3 regions of the Shinella sp. AETb1-6 genome follow, and region 2 is predicted to be linked to each of the others. Evidence: riboswitches for the same ligand, from Rfam matches in the RefSeq annotation. Region 2 holds a riboswitch; each other region holds the start of a gene.
The links. Region 2 has a riboswitch for thiamine pyrophosphate ahead of thiD (bifunctional hydroxymethylpyrimidine kinase/phosphomethylpyrimidine kinase). Riboswitches for the same ligand answer to the same signal wherever they lie in the genome.

Region 1: it holds a riboswitch for thiamine pyrophosphate, as region 2 does, so the genes downstream of both, thiC (phosphomethylpyrimidine synthase ThiC) here and thiD (bifunctional hydroxymethylpyrimidine kinase/phosphomethylpyrimidine kinase) in region 2, are expected to answer to the same signal.
Region 3: it holds a riboswitch for thiamine pyrophosphate, as region 2 does, so the genes downstream of both, thiB (thiamine ABC transporter substrate binding subunit) here and thiD (bifunctional hydroxymethylpyrimidine kinase/phosphomethylpyrimidine kinase) in region 2, are expected to answer to the same signal.

What each region holds. Positions count from the first base shown of each region.
Region 1 is NZ_WUMM01000016.1:74,983-80,224, forward strand. It holds gene thiO (glycine oxidase ThiO) at 1-671, opposite strand, end outside; gene thiC (phosphomethylpyrimidine synthase ThiC) at 674-2,497, opposite strand; TPP riboswitch at 2,589-2,705, opposite strand; gene GR158_RS22045 (Bax inhibitor-1/YccA family protein) at 2,929-3,645, opposite strand; gene GR158_RS22050 (anti-sigma factor) at 3,673-4,446, opposite strand; gene GR158_RS22055 (sigma-70 family RNA polymerase sigma factor) at 4,433-4,978, opposite strand; gene GR158_RS22060 (YqaA family protein) at 5,032-5,242, opposite strand, start outside.
Region 2 is NZ_WUMM01000002.1:412,463-417,704, reverse strand. It holds gene GR158_RS05315 (LysE family translocator) at 281-865, shown strand; gene GR158_RS05310 (GNAT family N-acetyltransferase) at 866-1,756, opposite strand; gene dut (dUTP diphosphatase) at 1,756-2,229, opposite strand; gene GR158_RS05300 (peptide chain release factor 3) at 2,325-3,905, shown strand; TPP riboswitch at 3,958-4,052, shown strand; gene thiD (bifunctional hydroxymethylpyrimidine kinase/phosphomethylpyrimidine kinase) at 4,094-4,903, shown strand; gene GR158_RS05290 (LysE family translocator) at 4,907-5,242, opposite strand, start outside.
Region 3 is NZ_WUMM01000008.1:266,814-272,055, forward strand. It holds gene GR158_RS16445 (helicase-related protein) at 1-588, shown strand, start outside; gene GR158_RS16450 (RNA-binding S4 domain-containing protein) at 592-1,011, shown strand; gene fdxA (ferredoxin FdxA) at 1,230-1,568, shown strand; gene GR158_RS16460 (CarD family transcriptional regulator) at 1,938-2,507, shown strand; gene GR158_RS16465 (RNA polymerase factor sigma-32) at 2,739-3,599, shown strand; gene GR158_RS16470 (hypothetical protein) at 3,696-3,875, opposite strand; TPP riboswitch at 4,064-4,175, shown strand; gene thiB (thiamine ABC transporter substrate binding subunit) at 4,212-5,219, shown strand; gene thiP (thiamine/thiamine pyrophosphate ABC transporter permease) at 5,236-5,242, shown strand, end outside.

The DNA.
Region 1 (5,242 bases), on a different contig from region 2:
TTCTTCTCGCGCGGCACGATGTAGATCGGGTGACGCGGATGGAGGAGGCGGACGGGACGGGAGAGGTTTATCTCTCCGGTCTCGAGATAGAGCATCTCACCGCGCACGCCGCGCAGGTCCGGCAACTGGCCGATGCGGGCGGCACCGGTGCAATCGACGATACGGTCGAAAGCGCCCTTGTCCTTGCTGTCGCCGAAGAGGAAGCGCATGCGCGCCTCCTCAAGCGCTGCAGTCAGGCCGGAGAGCGCCCGACGCGGATCGAGATGCGCCTCTGAGCGGAAGAACAACGCCTTGCGGAACCGGCCGGCGAGATCCGGTTCGAGCGCGCCGATCGCCGCCTCGTCCAGCCATTCCCAGCCGGTGGTGCGCGAGGCGAATCGGTCGAGTTCGCCCGTATCGCGCCCGCCGGCGACCACGAGCGTTCCGCGACGCTGGACCTGCCCGGGCAGGGCGGCCTCCCACCAGTCGGCCGCCATCCGCCCGAGCGAGAGCACCGGTTCTTCGGCATTCTCGCGCTCGCACCACGGCGCCAGCATGCCGCCGGCAAAACCGGATGCGCCGGTGCCGACAGCGCCGGCCTTTTCCTGCACGGTGACGTCGAAGCCATGGCGGTAAAGCTGCCATGCGACGGTGAGGCCGGCGACGCCGGCCCCCTTGACCAGGATACGCATGGTCATTCTCCCGCAGATGTCGTGCCAAGCGGCATGTAGAGGTCGCCGCCCTCGCGGAACTTCGCCGCCATCGCCTCCAGTCCCTCCTTCTGCGCTTCGGCACGGATGTCGTGGGAGATGCGCATGGAGCAGAATTTCGGACCGCACATGGAGCAGAAATGCGCCACCTTGTGCGCCTCCTTGGGCAGCGTCTCGTCGTGGTAGGAGCGGGCCGTTTCCGGGTCGAGCGAGAGGTTGAACTGGTCTTCCCAGCGGAATTCGAAGCGGGCGCGCGACAGCGCGTCGTCGCGGATCTTCGCCGCCGGATGCCCCTTGGCGAGATCGGCAGCATGGGCGGCGATCTTGTAGGTGATGACACCCACCTTGACGTCGTTGCGGTCGGGCAGGCCGAGATGTTCCTTCGGCGTGACGTAGCAGAGCATGGCCGTGCCGAACCAGCCGATCATCGCCGCGCCGATACCGGACGTGATGTGGTCGTAGCCGGGCGCGATATCGGTGGTGAGCGGGCCGAGCGTGTAGAACGGCGCCTCGCCGCAGGTCTTCAGCTGCTTGTCCATGTTCTCCTTGATCTTGTGCATCGGCACATGGCCGGGGCCTTCGATCATGACCTGGCAATCCCTGGCCCAGGCGATCTGCGTGAGCTCGCCGAGCGTTTCGAGTTCGGCGAACTGCGCAGCATCGTTGGCATCGGCAATCGAGCCGGGGCGCAGGCCATCGCCGAGCGAGAAGGAAACGTCATAGGCGCGGCAGATGTCGCAGATTTCCTCGAAATGCTCGTAGAGGAAGCTCTCGCGGTGGTGATGAAGACACCACTTGGCCATGATCGAGCCGCCGCGCGAGACGATGCCGGTGACGCGGTTGACGGTCAGCGGGATGTAATGCAGCCGCACGCCGGCGTGGATGGTGAAATAGTCGACGCCCTGTTCGGCCTGCTCGATCAGCGTGTCGCGGAAGACTTCCCAGGTCAGGTCCTCGGCGATGCCGTTGACCTTCTCGAGCGCCTGATAGAGCGGCACGGTGCCGATCGGAACCGGCGCGTTGCGAACGATCCATTCGCGGATGTTGTGGATGTTGCGGCCGGTCGACAGGTCCATGACCGTATCGGCGCCCCAGCGGATCGCCCAGACCATCTTCTCGACCTCTTCGGCCATGGAGGAGGTAACGGCCGAATTGCCGATATTGGCGTTGATCTTGACCAGGAAATTGCGGCCGATGATCATCGGCTCGGCTTCCGGGTGGTTGATGTTGGCGGGAATGATCGCCCGGCCGCTGGCGACCTCCTGGCGGACGAATTCCGGTGTGACGAAATCGGGAATATGCGCGCCGAAACTGTCACCGTCGCGGACGAGCGCATCCTTCGCGGCCTTGCGGCCGAGATTTTCCCTGATGGCGATGAATTCCATCTCCGGCGTGATGATGCCGGCGCGGGCATAGGCAAGCTGGGTCACGGCCTTGCCATCCTTCGCCCGGCGCGGGCGGTTGCGGACCGGAAATTCCGGGGTCAGCCGCTCGCCGGTGGCAAAACCATTGTCTTCCGGGCGGATGTGGCGGCCGTCATAGTCTTCGGTATCGCCACGTGCGGAGATCCAGCTTTCGCGCAGCCGCGGCAGGCCGCTTTCGATGGCGACGATGTGGTCGGGGTCGGTATAGGCGCCCGAGGCGTCGTAGACGATGACGGGCGGTTCACCGGAGGTCGGGTGGAGGGAAATCTCGCGCATCGGCACGCGGATTTCGGGATACTGTTCGCCGGCAATGTGGATCTTGCGCGAGGCGGGCAGGGCGCCGGTCGTGACGGTTGGGGTAAGCTTCTGGGCGGCAATATTCATCGTGAGGCTCCAAGTTCGGTTTGGAGACCCAGTCCTAGAGCCGGAATGATGGAAGGACGCCGCACACGGAATCCGGCTTCACGGATATCCTGCCACAGCGCTTGCACCGTCCCTACGCCAGTATGAACTGGATCAGGTTCAACGGGTCACTGCGCTGCGAAAGCCAGCAGTATCTCAGCCCCTTGTCGGGACCCCCCTGGTGAATGCCTTAAGCAAAAACGCTATGGGCCGATTTGTCAACGGGGTTATTTGTGTAAGGTGATGCTTACTGATTGGCGTGCAAATGATGCATGCAGCCTCCCCCGTCGTCCTTGGGCATGACCCGAAGATGACGGTAGTGAGTGTGTCCTGGTTGCGGGCAAAAAGAAACGGCGAGGTTATGCCTCGCCGTTCAATCAGACCCGCTGATCAAGAGTCAGCCGCTCTGGTTACTACTCGCGTTCGCCCGTGAAATTCAGCAGCAGCTGGAAGATGTTGACGAAGTTCAGGTAGAGCGAGAGCGCGCCGAACACGGCCATCTTCTGCTGGGATTCCTGGTCGATGTTCTCCGCATATTGTTCCTTGATGTTCTGCGTATCCCAGGCCGTCAGGCCGACGAAGACGAGGATACCGATCACGGAGATCGCGAACTGCAGGGCGCTGGAGCCCAGGAAGATGTTGACGATCGAAGCGATCACGACGCCGATCAGGCCCATGATCAGGAACGAGCCGAACTTCGACAGGTCACGCTTCGTCACATAGCCGTAAAGGCTCGTGGCGCCGAACATGGTTGCGGCGATGAAGAAGGTGCGCGCGATGCTCATGCCGGTGAAGACGAGGAACACCGATGCGAGCGAGAGGCCCATGACGGCGCAGAACGCCCAGAAGGTTATCTGTGCCGTGCTGGCCGACATCGTCTGGATCTTGAACGAGAAGAAGAAGACGAAGGCGAGCGGCGCCAGCATCACCACCCACTTGAGCGGCGACGAGAAGATCGGCACGTAGAGCGCCGGCGTCGAGCCGACGATGAAGGCAACGAGGCCGGTGATAACAAGGCCGGCGCCCATGTAGTTGTAGACGCGCAGCATGTGCTGGCGCAGGCCCTCGTCGAAGAGGGCAGCGGACTGCGCCTGTGCGCCGTAGCCAAATCGCTGTTGTACGGGTTCCATCTCATATCTCCTTGTGGAAACGGTTGATCAGTAGAGCGTGCGCGAAAGTTCGCGCGCGGTTTGCGTCAGGTCGTCGGCCTTGCGGCTTTCGGACACCAGGGCATACGCGACGTCGCCGATCTGCCAGTAGGCGGCCTTGGCATTGTCGGCGTGGAACAGCAGGACATGCTGCACGGCAAACGAGCCCGGGCGCACGGCAAAGAGCGAGAGGCGTTCGTTCGCCTCCGGCTGAAGCACCAGCTCGACGCTCGGGCCATAGGCCGAGGGGAAGACCTGCGTATCGAGGACGGTCCAGCCTTTCGGCAGGTCCGGCAGGACGATGGCGGTGGCCGAGCGGATCTCCGCACGGTCGAACGTTTCCGTCTCCGGCTGCGATGCCATCGTGTCGCGCAGAAGCGTCGTCCGGTGGGCGCGCACCGCCTCCTCCACGAAGGCCGGCGGCTGCACCGAGGCGATGACCTCGGTCGCGCCGAAGGGGCCGAAGACGGCATGCGCGACCCAGCCTGCCGCGACGAAGAGCGCGATCGCGGCAGCCCGGCGGAAGACCGCAAGGATGCGGCGGCGTGACAGCGAACGCTCCAGCTGGCGCGCGGCCTCGCGCGTCTCCTGCCGGATCACGGTGCGGTGGTCTGCAAGCGCCAGGCGCAGCTCGTCGCGCACGCGCAGGTCCTTCATGATCTGCGCGGCGACGGCCGGGCGTTCCGACAGATAGGCCTCCACCTCGATGCGCCGTCCGACGGCCAGCTGGTCGTCGACATATGCGTTGAGATCGGCTTCGAGGATGGGGTCATTGCTGGTCATCGCCAGTGCCTCCGACAATCCTGAGATGCGTGACGGTCGCGGACGGGCCGCTTTGTTCGAATGTGCGCAGGCGTTCGCGCGCCCGGGCAACGCGTGACATCAGCGTTCCCACGGGAATGCCGAGGGCGGTCGCCGCTTCCTGGTAGGAAAGCTCCTCGATGGCGACGAGGTGCAGGGCCGCGCGTTGCTCTTCGGGAAGCGTGAAGAAGGCGTTGCGCAGCTGCGTGAGGCGCACCGAATGATCCTGATTGGCCGGTATCGCAGTCTCTGCGATTTCGGCCGCGCCATCGTGGCGGCGCTGCATCGATCGGCGCTGGCGCAAGCGGTCCACATGCGCATTGTGCAGGATCGACATCAGCCAGTTGCGGACATTCGCGCCGGTGCGGAACGTGCCCTGCCGTTCATAGGCCTTCACCAGCGCGTCGTGCACGAGGTCCTCGGCATCATCCGGATTGCGGACGAGCGAAAGTGCGTAGCGCCTGAGCGCCGCAAGCTGTCCGATCACGTTGAAGCCGGGTGTCTTTGCGTTCATGCCCCAATATACGAGAGCCGCGCGGCTTCCATTCCATCGGCTGCCAAAAAAAATCAGAGCCAGTGGAGAACGATGGCGGCGAGCAGGAGGTAGCGGCCGAACTTGGCGATGGAGACGACGAGCAGGAAACGAAAAAACGGCTCGCGCATGATGCCGGCCGCGACAGTCAGGGGATCGCCGATGATCGGTGCCCAGCTGAGAAGCAGGCTCCACCAGCCGTATTTGCGATACCAGTTGCCGGCGCGCTCGAGGCTTGCGGCGTTG
Region 2 (5,242 bases):
TTCCGGCAATGGGTCGCGCGCGCGCTGATCCGTCATCTGAACGCGCGAAAACGGCGCGTGAAAGCCGGCGGGACCGGTTCATTCGGCCCGGGCAAGGCGGTATCGCGGTGCCTGCATTCGCGTCAACGGCGGGCCACGGCCGGCGGCGGCACTTGTCACCGGGACAAGGGCCCTCCTTGCGATGGCCGCAGCCGCGGCGTAGGCTTTAGGGGCGCATCAGGGAGAAACGTCCGTGCCCGACCCGACAAGCCTTGCCGCCTTCGCCCTCATCGCGCTCGGCATGGTGCTGACGCCGGGGCCGAACATGATCTATCTCGTCTCCCGCTCGATCTGCCAGGGGCCGGCGGCCGGTCTCGTCTCGCTCGGCGGTGTCGCGCTTGGCTTCGTCTTCTATGTCTTGTCGGCTGCGCTCGGCATCACCGCGTTCCTGATGGCGGTGCCCTTTGCCTATGATGCGTTGCGGCTAGCCGGCGCGCTCTATCTCGCCTGGCTTGCCTGGCAGGCGCTGCGCCCGGGCGGCCGCTCGGCCTTCGAGGTGAAGGCGCTGCCGCGCGACAGCAACCGCAGGCTCTTCTTCATGGGGTTTCTGACCAATCTCCTGAACCCGAAGATCGCGATGCTCTATCTTTCGCTTCTGCCGCAGTTCATCGATCCCGCAAAGGGGAACGTTCTCCTGCAATCGCTGGTGCTGGGCGGGGTGCAGGTGGTCATCAGCGTCAGCGTCAACGCGCTGATCGCCGTTTCGGCCGGCTCCGTCGCGGCCCTCCTTTCAGCGCGCCCGCGCTGGACACTCGTGCAGCGCTGGCTGATGGGCACGGTGCTGGCCGGGCTCGCCCTGCGCATGGCGACCGAAGCGCGCCGCTGATCAGAACGCGGCCATCGGCGGCAGGGCGAAGGGCAGGGCGGGCTGAAGATCGTCCGGGCCGCGCAGCATGAAGACCATCTCGCCGTCGTCGGCAGTCGCCTCGCCATCCCACGCCAGATGATCGGGCGCGAAATGCACGGTCACGCGCTGCGGCGTGACATCGAGGCTCGCCAGAATATCCGCGAGGGCGGGCATGCGCGTGCCGACGATGTCGAGGATATCGACATTGCCTTCGCCATCCGCCTGCCAGGCGACGACCGCGCCGGCGTCTCCCAGGAGGTCGAGCTTGAGATCCGGCATCAGCGATGCGTTGAACAGGAACATTTCCTTCTGCCGGAGCGGCGCGAAGCGGTCGGAGACGGGTGCGCGGCCATCGAGCAGACGGCTGAGCAGCGTCAGGTCCGCCTCGTTCGCGAGGTGAAGCCGGCGGGTCGCGAACGCCTGCCCGTCCGTGGGAGGCACGCCGGCGAAGCGGTGCTGCGGGAGCGGGCGAAAGCCGTGTTTCTCGTAGAGCGCCGGCTTGTCGGTCAGCAGCACGACCGCCTCGAAACCCTCGGCGTCGCAATGATCGAGCGCCGCCTCCATGACGGCGCGGTAGAGCCCGCGGCCGCGATGGCTCGGCCGGACTGCGCCGGATTGCAGGCCTGCCGCGCGCACGAAGACGCCGTCGATGACGAGCGGCATGGCGAAGGCGGTGATGTTGGCGATGCAGGCGCCGTCGGCGTCAAAGAAGCCGAAGGGCGCGCTGGTCGGGTCCGGTCCGCCCAGCTGGTCGAGGCCCGAGATGTCGATCTCGAAGATGTCCCGGAGCAGGTCGCAGAGGCCCTGCCAGGCCGCGCGGTCGTCGATGTAATGCGCGCGGAAGATGAGGCCCGCCTTGCCGGATGACATCACCGCACGCCGGTGGAGCCGAAGCCGCCGGCGCCACGCGCGGTTTCGCTTGCCTCCACGGCCTCGCGCACGGCGACCTGCGTCACGGGCGCGATGATCATCTGGGCGATGCGCATGCCGCGTTCGATGGTGAAGGCCTCCTCGCCGAGATTGACGAGCAACACCTTCACTTCGCCGCGATAATCGCTGTCGATGGTGCCGGGCGTGTTGAGGCAGGTGACGCCGTGCTTGAAGGCGAGGCCGGAGCGCGGCCGGATCTGGGCCTCGTAGCCATGCGGGATTTCGAAGATGAAGCCGGTCGGCACGAGCACGCGTTTTCCCGGCGCAAGCATAAGCGGCGCGTCGGCATCCACCGCCGCGCGCAAATCCATGCCGGCGGCGCCCGTCGTCTCGTAGGCGGGAAGCTCGATATCCGCGCCGTTGGGCAGGCGAACGAGGGAGAGTGTGGGCTTGGCGGGGGCGTGTGCGTTCATGGAACCCATAAGCCGGCCGCAGGCGCGGGCCGTCAATTGCATCTTCGCGGCGGAGCCTGTAAAGACCGCGCCAACTCACAGGATATTGCTTGAACATGGCCGAAACCCTTGCCGAGGCGGTCTCCCGCCGCCGCACCTTCGCGATCATCGCGCACCCGGACGCCGGTAAAACAACGCTCACCGAAAAGCTGCTGCTGTTCGGCGGCGCCATCCAGCTCGCCGGCGAAGTGAAGGCGAAGAAGGACCGCATCCAGACCCGTTCGGACTGGATGAAGATCGAGCGCGAGCGCGGCATCTCGGTCGTGACCTCGGTCATGACCTTCGAATATGACGGCAACGTCTTCAACATTCTCGATACGCCCGGCCACGAGGACTTCGCCGACGACACCTACCGCACGCTGACGGCGGTGGATGCGGCCGTGATGGTCATCGACGCCGCCAAGGGTATCGAGCCGCGGACGTTGAAGCTGTTCGAGGTCTGCCGCCTGCGCGATATCCCGATCATCACCTTCGTCAACAAGATGGACCGTGAGAGCCGCGATCCCTTCGAGATCCTCGACGAGGTGGAAGAGAAGCTGGCGCTGGACACCGCACCGGTCACCTGGCCGGTCGGCCGCTCCAAGACCTTCTGCGGCTCCTACCATCTGGCCGATCGCACCTTCCGCGGCTCGGACACGCAGGTCCAGCCGACGAAGATGGACGATGCCGCCGAAGTCGCCAAACACCTGCCGGAAAACGAGCGCCAGGCCTTCATCGACGAGATGGAACTGGCGCGCGAGGCCTGCCGCCCGTTCGACCGCGAAGCCTTCCTCGAAGGCCACATGACGCCGGTCTTCTTCGGTTCGGCGCTGCGCAATTTCGGGGTGCGCGATCTCATCAACGCGCTCGGCGCCTTCGCGCCGCCGCCGCGCGACCAGGTGGCGGATGTGCGCAAGGTCCACGCCGCCGAAGACAAGATGACGGCCTTCGTCTTCAAGATCCAGGCCAATATGGATCCGAACCACCGCGACCGCATCGCCTTTGCCCGTGTCTGCTCCGGCATGCTGGAGCGCGGCATGAAGGTCCGCCTTGCCCGCACCGGCAAGCAGATCGGCCTCTCGGCGCCGCAGTTCTTCTTCGCCTCGCAGCGCCAGCTCGCCGATACGGCCTATGCCGGCGACGTGGTGGGCATTCCCAACCACGGGACGCTGCGCATCGGCGATACGCTGACGGAAGGCGAGGCGCTGGTGTTCGAAGGCGTGCCGAACTTCGCGCCGGAAATCCTGCGCCGCGTGCGGCTTGAAGACGCGATGAAGGCCAAGAAGCTGAAGGAAGCGTTGCAGCAGATGGCGGAAGAGGGCGTCGTGCAGCTCTTCTCGCCGGAAGACGGCACGCCGGCCATCGTCGGTGTCGTCGGCGCGCTGCAGCTCGACGTTCTCAAGGAGCGCCTGCAGCAGGAATACGGCCTGCCGGTATCCTTCGAAATGTCGCGCTTCTCCGTCTGCCGCTGGATTTCCTCCGACAATGCGGCCGAACTCGACAAGTTCGTCACCCAGCGCCGCGGCGATATCGCCCGCGACCTCGATGGCGATCCGGTCTTCCTTGCGCAGGACAGCTTTTCGCTGCGCTACGAGGCGGAACGTTACCCCGCTATCAAGATGGTCGCCATCAAGGAGTACCACGTCACCAAGGCGTGACGGCGGCCTGTCACTTTCAAGGTGACAGGCGCCTCTCCATTTGCGAAAAGCGTTGCCGAGACAGGGGCGTCCGCGCAGGCGGGCTGAGAAGCACCCTTTGAACCTGAACCGGATCATGCCGGCGGAGGGAGTCGCTGGCACTGCATTCGCCGTTGTCCCGCGCCCGCCTCCGTCCGCAAGGAGGCGAGATGGCAGACACAATCGCAAACATCCTGTCGATCGCAGGCTCCGACCCCTCGGGCGGCGCCGGCATCCAGGCTGACCTCAAGACCTTCGCCGCCCGCGGCACCTACGGCATGGCCGTGCTGACGGCGCTGACGGCGCAGAACACGCAGGGCGTTTCCGGTCTGCATCTCGTGCCGCCGGCCTTCGTCGCCGCGCAGATCGCCGATGTCTTCGCCGATGTGCGGGTGGGCGCCGTCAAGATCGGCATGATCGCCTCGGGCGAGATCGCCGAGGCGGTCGCGAACGCGCTGTCGCCGCATCGCTCCGTCCCCGTCGTGCTCGATCCCGTCATGATCGCCAAGGGCGGGGCCTCGCTTCTGGCCGCAGACGCTGTGGAGGCCCTGACGCGCCGGCTGCTGCCGCTGTCCACGCTGCTCACGCCCAACCTGCCGGAGGCGGCCGCCCTGCTCGGCGAAGCCGAGGCGACGGACCGCGCTGCGATGGAAAGCCAGGCGAAGCGCCTGCTGGCGCTCGGGCCGAAGGCGGTTCTGCTGAAGGGCGGGCATCTGCCGGGCAACGAGAGCCCGGATGTGCTGGCCATGCCGGGCGCGCTGCGCTGGTTCGAGGGCGTGCGCGTGCTCACGCGCAACACCCACGGCACCGGCTGCACGCTGTCGAGCGCGGTGGCGGCGGAACTGGGCAAGGGGCATTCGCTGCCCGATGCCGTGGCGGCGGCCAAGAGCTTCGTCGCCGGCGCCGTGCGCGGATCCGGTGCGCTGGCGGTCGGCGCGGGCCATGGACCGCTGCACCATTTCCACGCGCTCTGGGCGTGATGGTCAGCGATCCGAAAGCGCCAGCCGCAGGCCCATGAGCCCCAGGGCCGCGGCGAAGCTGCGCTGCATCCAGGTCATGACCGCCGGTCGGCCCAGCACCTGCCGGCGCAGGCTGGCCGCAAGCGCGGCATAGACGGCGAAGACGAGGAAGGTCAGCAGCATGAACACGCCGCCGAGCAAAAGCATCTGCGCCGTCAGGTCCGGCGCGCCATCGGGCACGAACTGCGGCAGGAAGGCGAGGAAGAACAGCGAGAGCTTCGGGTTGAAGACATTGGTGAAGGCGCCCTTGCGCACGATGCGCGCGGCCGCCCCGACCGGCTGTTCCGGTGCCATGTCGAG
Region 3 (5,242 bases), on a different contig from region 2:
GACGCCGCAGGCGAGCAGGATGGCGATGCCGACGAGGCGCAGGCCGACGTTGCCGAAGAATCGGCCGCCGAAGCCCCTGCCGCGGAAGCACCCGCGTCCGAAACGCCCGTTGAAGAGACGCCGGCCGCCGAGACGGCGGAAGCCCCGGCTGCATCGGATGCCGCAGCCCCCGAGGCTGCCGGCGAAAGCGCCGATCCGGTCGAGGCCAAGCCCGTGCTGCTCTGGCGTCCGGGTTCGCGCCACGACAACCAGCGCCAGGGCGGCCACCGCCATGGCGGCGAGCGGTCCGAGCGTGGCGAACGCCGTGGCGGCGACCGCAACCGCGGCCAGCAGGCCGGGGAGCGCGGTGAACGCGGCGAGCGTCGCGAAGGCGGCCGCGGCCGTCCCGACCAGAATCGCGGCGGCCGCGACGGAAAGCCGCAGGGCGGCAACCGCGACCGCAACGAGCAGCGCAACGATCGCAACGAGCGCGGCGGAAAGCCGCAGCAGGCGAAGTTCGAGGCCCGTCCGCCCCGCAAGGAGAAGCCGATCGATCCGGATTCGCCCTTCGCAAAGCTCGCGGCGCTCAAGGAGCAGCTGAAGAAGTAAGCCATGGCGCGCGACGAGGAACAGCCGGCCGGTCAGGCGCGACAGCGCATCGACAAGTGGCTGTTCTTCGCGCGCCTGCGCAAGTCGCGCTCGCTGGCGGCGAAGTCCGTCGAGGCGGGCGATGTGCGCGTCAACGATCTCGCCATCCGCCAGCCCTCCTATGCCGTGCGTCCCGGTGATGTCGTCGTGCTTTCGCTCGAGCGCCACGACATGGTGGTGAAGGTGCTCCAGACCGGCGAGCGCCGCGGCCCCTATGAGGAGGCCCGCCTTCTCTACAGCGACATGACGCCGCCCCCGCCGCCGCGCGAGGAACGCAATCTCTTCGCCCAGGCCACGCGCGAGCGCGGCGCTGGCCGGCCCACCAAGCGCGAACGCCGCGAGATCGACCGCCTGCACGATTATCCGGGCGAAGGCGACGGCTGAGTGCCGGGCCGTTCCGGGCCGCGCTTTAGAATTCTATACCTCGCAAGCCGCAGATCGCGCATGTATTACGCTTGCAAAGCGCCCGCAAAGCCTTTACCTCAGCCACCGGACAGCCTGCTTCTCGCATCTCCTGCTGTCTGCCAGCCGATTGCGTGACAGGCTTTGCGGCAATGGACGGTTCCGCCGTCCGCCTGCTTGTGATTTTTCTGGAGTTCATCATGACGTATGTCGTGACCGACAACTGCATCCGCTGCAAATATACGGACTGTGTCGAAGTCTGCCCTGTCGACTGCTTCTACGAAGGCGAGAACTTCCTGGTCATCCACCCGGACGAGTGCATCGATTGCGGCGTCTGCGAGCCGGAATGTCCCGCCGAGGCGATCAAGCCCGATACGGAGCCGGGTCTCGACAAGTGGTTGAAGATCAACACGGAATTCGCGTCGATCTGGCCCAACATCACCGTGAAGCGGGATGCGCTGCCCGAGGCCAAGGAAATGGACGGCGTGGAAGGCAAGTACGAGCAGTACTTCTCGCCCAATCCGGGCAAGGGCGACTGACCGGCCGCACCGCGGCCGCCGAAGCTGGGGAAAAAAGCCTGTCCTCGCCAAAAGGCGATAGGGCAGGCTTGATGACCCATGCGAAGCAAATTATTGATTTCGGCACTTTTTTGTGGTAGGGTCCTGATACTGATCCACATCGCGGCATTTTGCGTGCCCGAACACCACCACGAAAGCAAACGATCCCTCACCGTCGCTCACCTCCCATAGGCAACCTCGGTTGCTCGCATGTGATCGCGTTGCAGTGGACCTCTTTGCGCATGGCGGACGGACCAGAGTGGTGACACCGCAGGGTGCCCCCCGTCTTTCCCGGGTCCCCGGACCCACCCCGGCCTCATCGGGGAGTGTAACAGGGAGTATTTGAACAGAATGACGACCCAGCAGAAGAAATCTTCCACGCGCCAGGGCTTCAAGACCGGCGAGTCGATCGTCTATCCCGCCCACGGTGTCGGCCAGATCGTGGCCATCGAGGAGCAGGAAGTCGCCGGCATGAAGCTTGAGCTTTTTGTCATCGATTTCGAAAAGGACAAGATGCGTCTCAAGGTGCCGGTTGCCAAGGCCGTTTCCATCGGCATGCGCAAACTGTCGGAGACCGATTTCGTCGACCGCGCGCTGAAGGTTGTCCAGGGCAAGGCCCGCGTGAAGCGCACCATGTGGTCGCGCCGCGCGCAGGAATACGATGCCAAGATCAATTCCGGCGACCTGATCTCGATTGCCGAAGTGGTCCGTGACCTCTATCGCGCCGAGAACCAGCCGGAGCAGTCCTATTCCGAGCGCCAGCTTTACGAAGCTGCCCTCGACCGCATGGCCCGCGAAATCGCCGCCGTCAACAAGATGTCGGAAACCGAAGCCGTCCGTCTCGTCGAGACGAACCTCGCCAAGGGTCCGAAGCGCGGCAAGGCCATCGAGGAAGATGACAGCCAGGACGAGGCCGCCTGATCTAGGGCACTCCGTCACGATTTAAAGCCCGGCTGGCGACAGCCGGGTTTTTTTATGGAACTTTTTTGCGGCACGCCCGTTTGACTGGCCGAGGATGACCGAAGGGCGCTGTGCCGCGGCATCGTCCCGGCCATGCCGGGCGATCCACTGGCCTCTCCGGACTGTCTTCTCTATGGGCGAACGGGTGGTTCATGCCTCCCCGGAGCCGGTTCGGTTCACGTGGAGAGACGCATGGCTACGACGACCGCAGAGCGCCGCATGATCAAGCTTGCCATGTCCGCGCCCTACCTTGAGAGGGACGAGGAACAGGCTCTTGCCCAGGCCTGGAAGAACAATCAAGACCAGGAAGCCCGTAACCGCATTGCCATGGCCCATATGCGCCTGGTCGTTTCGATGGCGGGCAAGTTCCGCAATTTCGGCCTGCCGCTCAGCGATCTCGTGCAGGAAGGCTATATCGGCCTTCTGGAAGCCGCCGCCCGCTTCGAGCCGGAGCGGCAGGTGCGCTTCTCCACCTATGCCAGCTGGTGGATCCGCGCCTCGATCCAGGATTACGTGCTTCGCAACTGGTCCATCGTGCGCGGCGGCACCAGTTCGGCGCAGAAGGCGCTGTTCTTCAACCTGCGCCGTCTGCGTGCCCGGCTCGCCCGCGGCGACACCCGTCTGACCGCCGAGGCCATGCATCAGGAAATCGCCGCCGCCATCGGTGTCAGCACCGCCGACGTGCGCACCATGGATGCGCGCCTGTCCTCGTCGGATATCTCGCTGCAGGCGCCGATCTCGCCCAATGAAGGCGAGGGCGCCAGCCGCATCGATCTTCTCGCCAGCGAGGCCCCCCTGCCGGACGAGCAGGCCGAAGGCTCCATCGATGGCGAACGCCGCCATCTCTGGCTCTATTCGGCGCTCGGCGAACTCAACGAACGCGAGATGAAGATCATCCGCGCCCGCCGCCTCGCCGAAAACGGCGCAACGCTCGAGGAACTGGGCGTCCTGCTCGGCATCTCCAAGGAGCGCGTCCGCCAGATCGAGAACCGGGCGCTGGAAAAGCTGAAGGCCGTCCTGGTCAGCAAGACCACGGATTTCGCCTACGCCTGAGCAGCCAGACGCCGGCTGTTTCCTCGCGCTCCCGACAGCAAAGGACCCGGATGCAGGGACATCCGGGCCTTCGGGGGAGGTCATTCACGATGCCGCTCAGTTGCAGACCTTGATCTTCCGGATCACGACGTCGCCGTAATAATCGTAGGATTTCACCTTCTTGATGAAGCATTGCGGCTGCTCATAGCCGTAGCTGTCGTAGCAGGCATATGAGGGCGCTGCGAAGGAAACGGCGGCGACGAGGGCAATAGTGGCGGAAACGATGGTCTTGCGCATGGGTCTCTCCTGATCTCTGGCCTGATGGATGCGACGAGCTGTTCTCGTCCGGTGATGAGAAGATCGCACAGCGCCGCCTTGCCCGCTGTTTCCCACGGAACAGGCCGATTTTCCGTCCATTCCCGCCTGCCGGGCTTTGCTCTCCCGTCCGCCCCTTGCGCGCCGTCGCGGGCCGGATTATGCCTTGTCCTGCTCTAACGGGGTGCCCGCAGGTTTCGGTCTGCTGGCTGAGAGGCGTCACGCCAACCCGAAGAACCTGATCCGGCTCGTACCGGCGGAGGGATTAGACGGCTCAATCCAGCGCCCTATTCCCGTTGTGACAACAAGGAGGCGCGGATGCGCACGCTACTTTCCACATTGGTTACGGCGCTCGCCGTTTGTGTCGCCGTCCCCGCATCGGCGCAGGAAAAGACGCTGACCGTCTACACCTATGAGAGCTTCATCGCCGAATGGGGCCCGGGCCCCAAGGTCAAGGAAGAATTCGAGAAGACCTGCGGCTGCAAGGTCGAATGGGTCGGCGTGGCCGATGGCGTGGAGCTCCTGACCCGCCTCAAGCTGGAGGGCGAGGGCACCAAGGCCGACGTGGTGCTCGGCCTCGATACCAATCTCATCGCCGAGGCGAAGGCCACGGGCCTGTTCGAGGCGCATGGCCTCTCGCCGAAGGATCTGACGGTGCCCGGCGGCTTCTCCGACGATACGTTCCTGCCCTACGACTACGGCCATTTCGCCGTCGTCTATGACAGCGAGACGCTGAAGAACCCGCCGGCGAGCCTCAAGGACCTGGTCGAGGGCGATCCGGCGGAGAAGATCGTCATCGAGGATCCTCGCACCTCCACGCCGGGCCTCGGCCTGCTGCTCTGGGTCAAGTCGGTCTATGGCGACAAGGCGCCCGAGGCCTGGGAAAAGCTCAAGCGGCGTGTCCTGACCGTCACGCCGGGCTGGTCGGAAGCCTATGGCCTGTTCACCAAGGGTGAGGCGCCGATGGTGCTGTCCTACACGACCTCGCCGGCCTATCACGTCATCGCGGAGAAGAACGAGCGCTACAAGGCGGCCGCCTTCTCGGAAGGCCACTATATCCAGATCGAGGTTGCCGGTCTCACCCGCACCGCCGACGACAAGGCGCTGGCCCGCCAGTTCCTCACCTACATGACGGGCCCGGATTTCCAGTCGATCATCCCTGAAACCAACTGGATGATGCCGGCTGGCAAGACCCGCGATCCGCTGCCCGCGGCCTTCGATGCACTGGTCAAGCCGGAAAAGACCTTCCTCATGTCGCCGGAAGAGGTCGCGGCCAACCGAAAGGCCTGGATCGACGAATGGCTCGCCGTGATGAGCGCCAAGTAGCCGGGTAAACACCGTGATCTTCG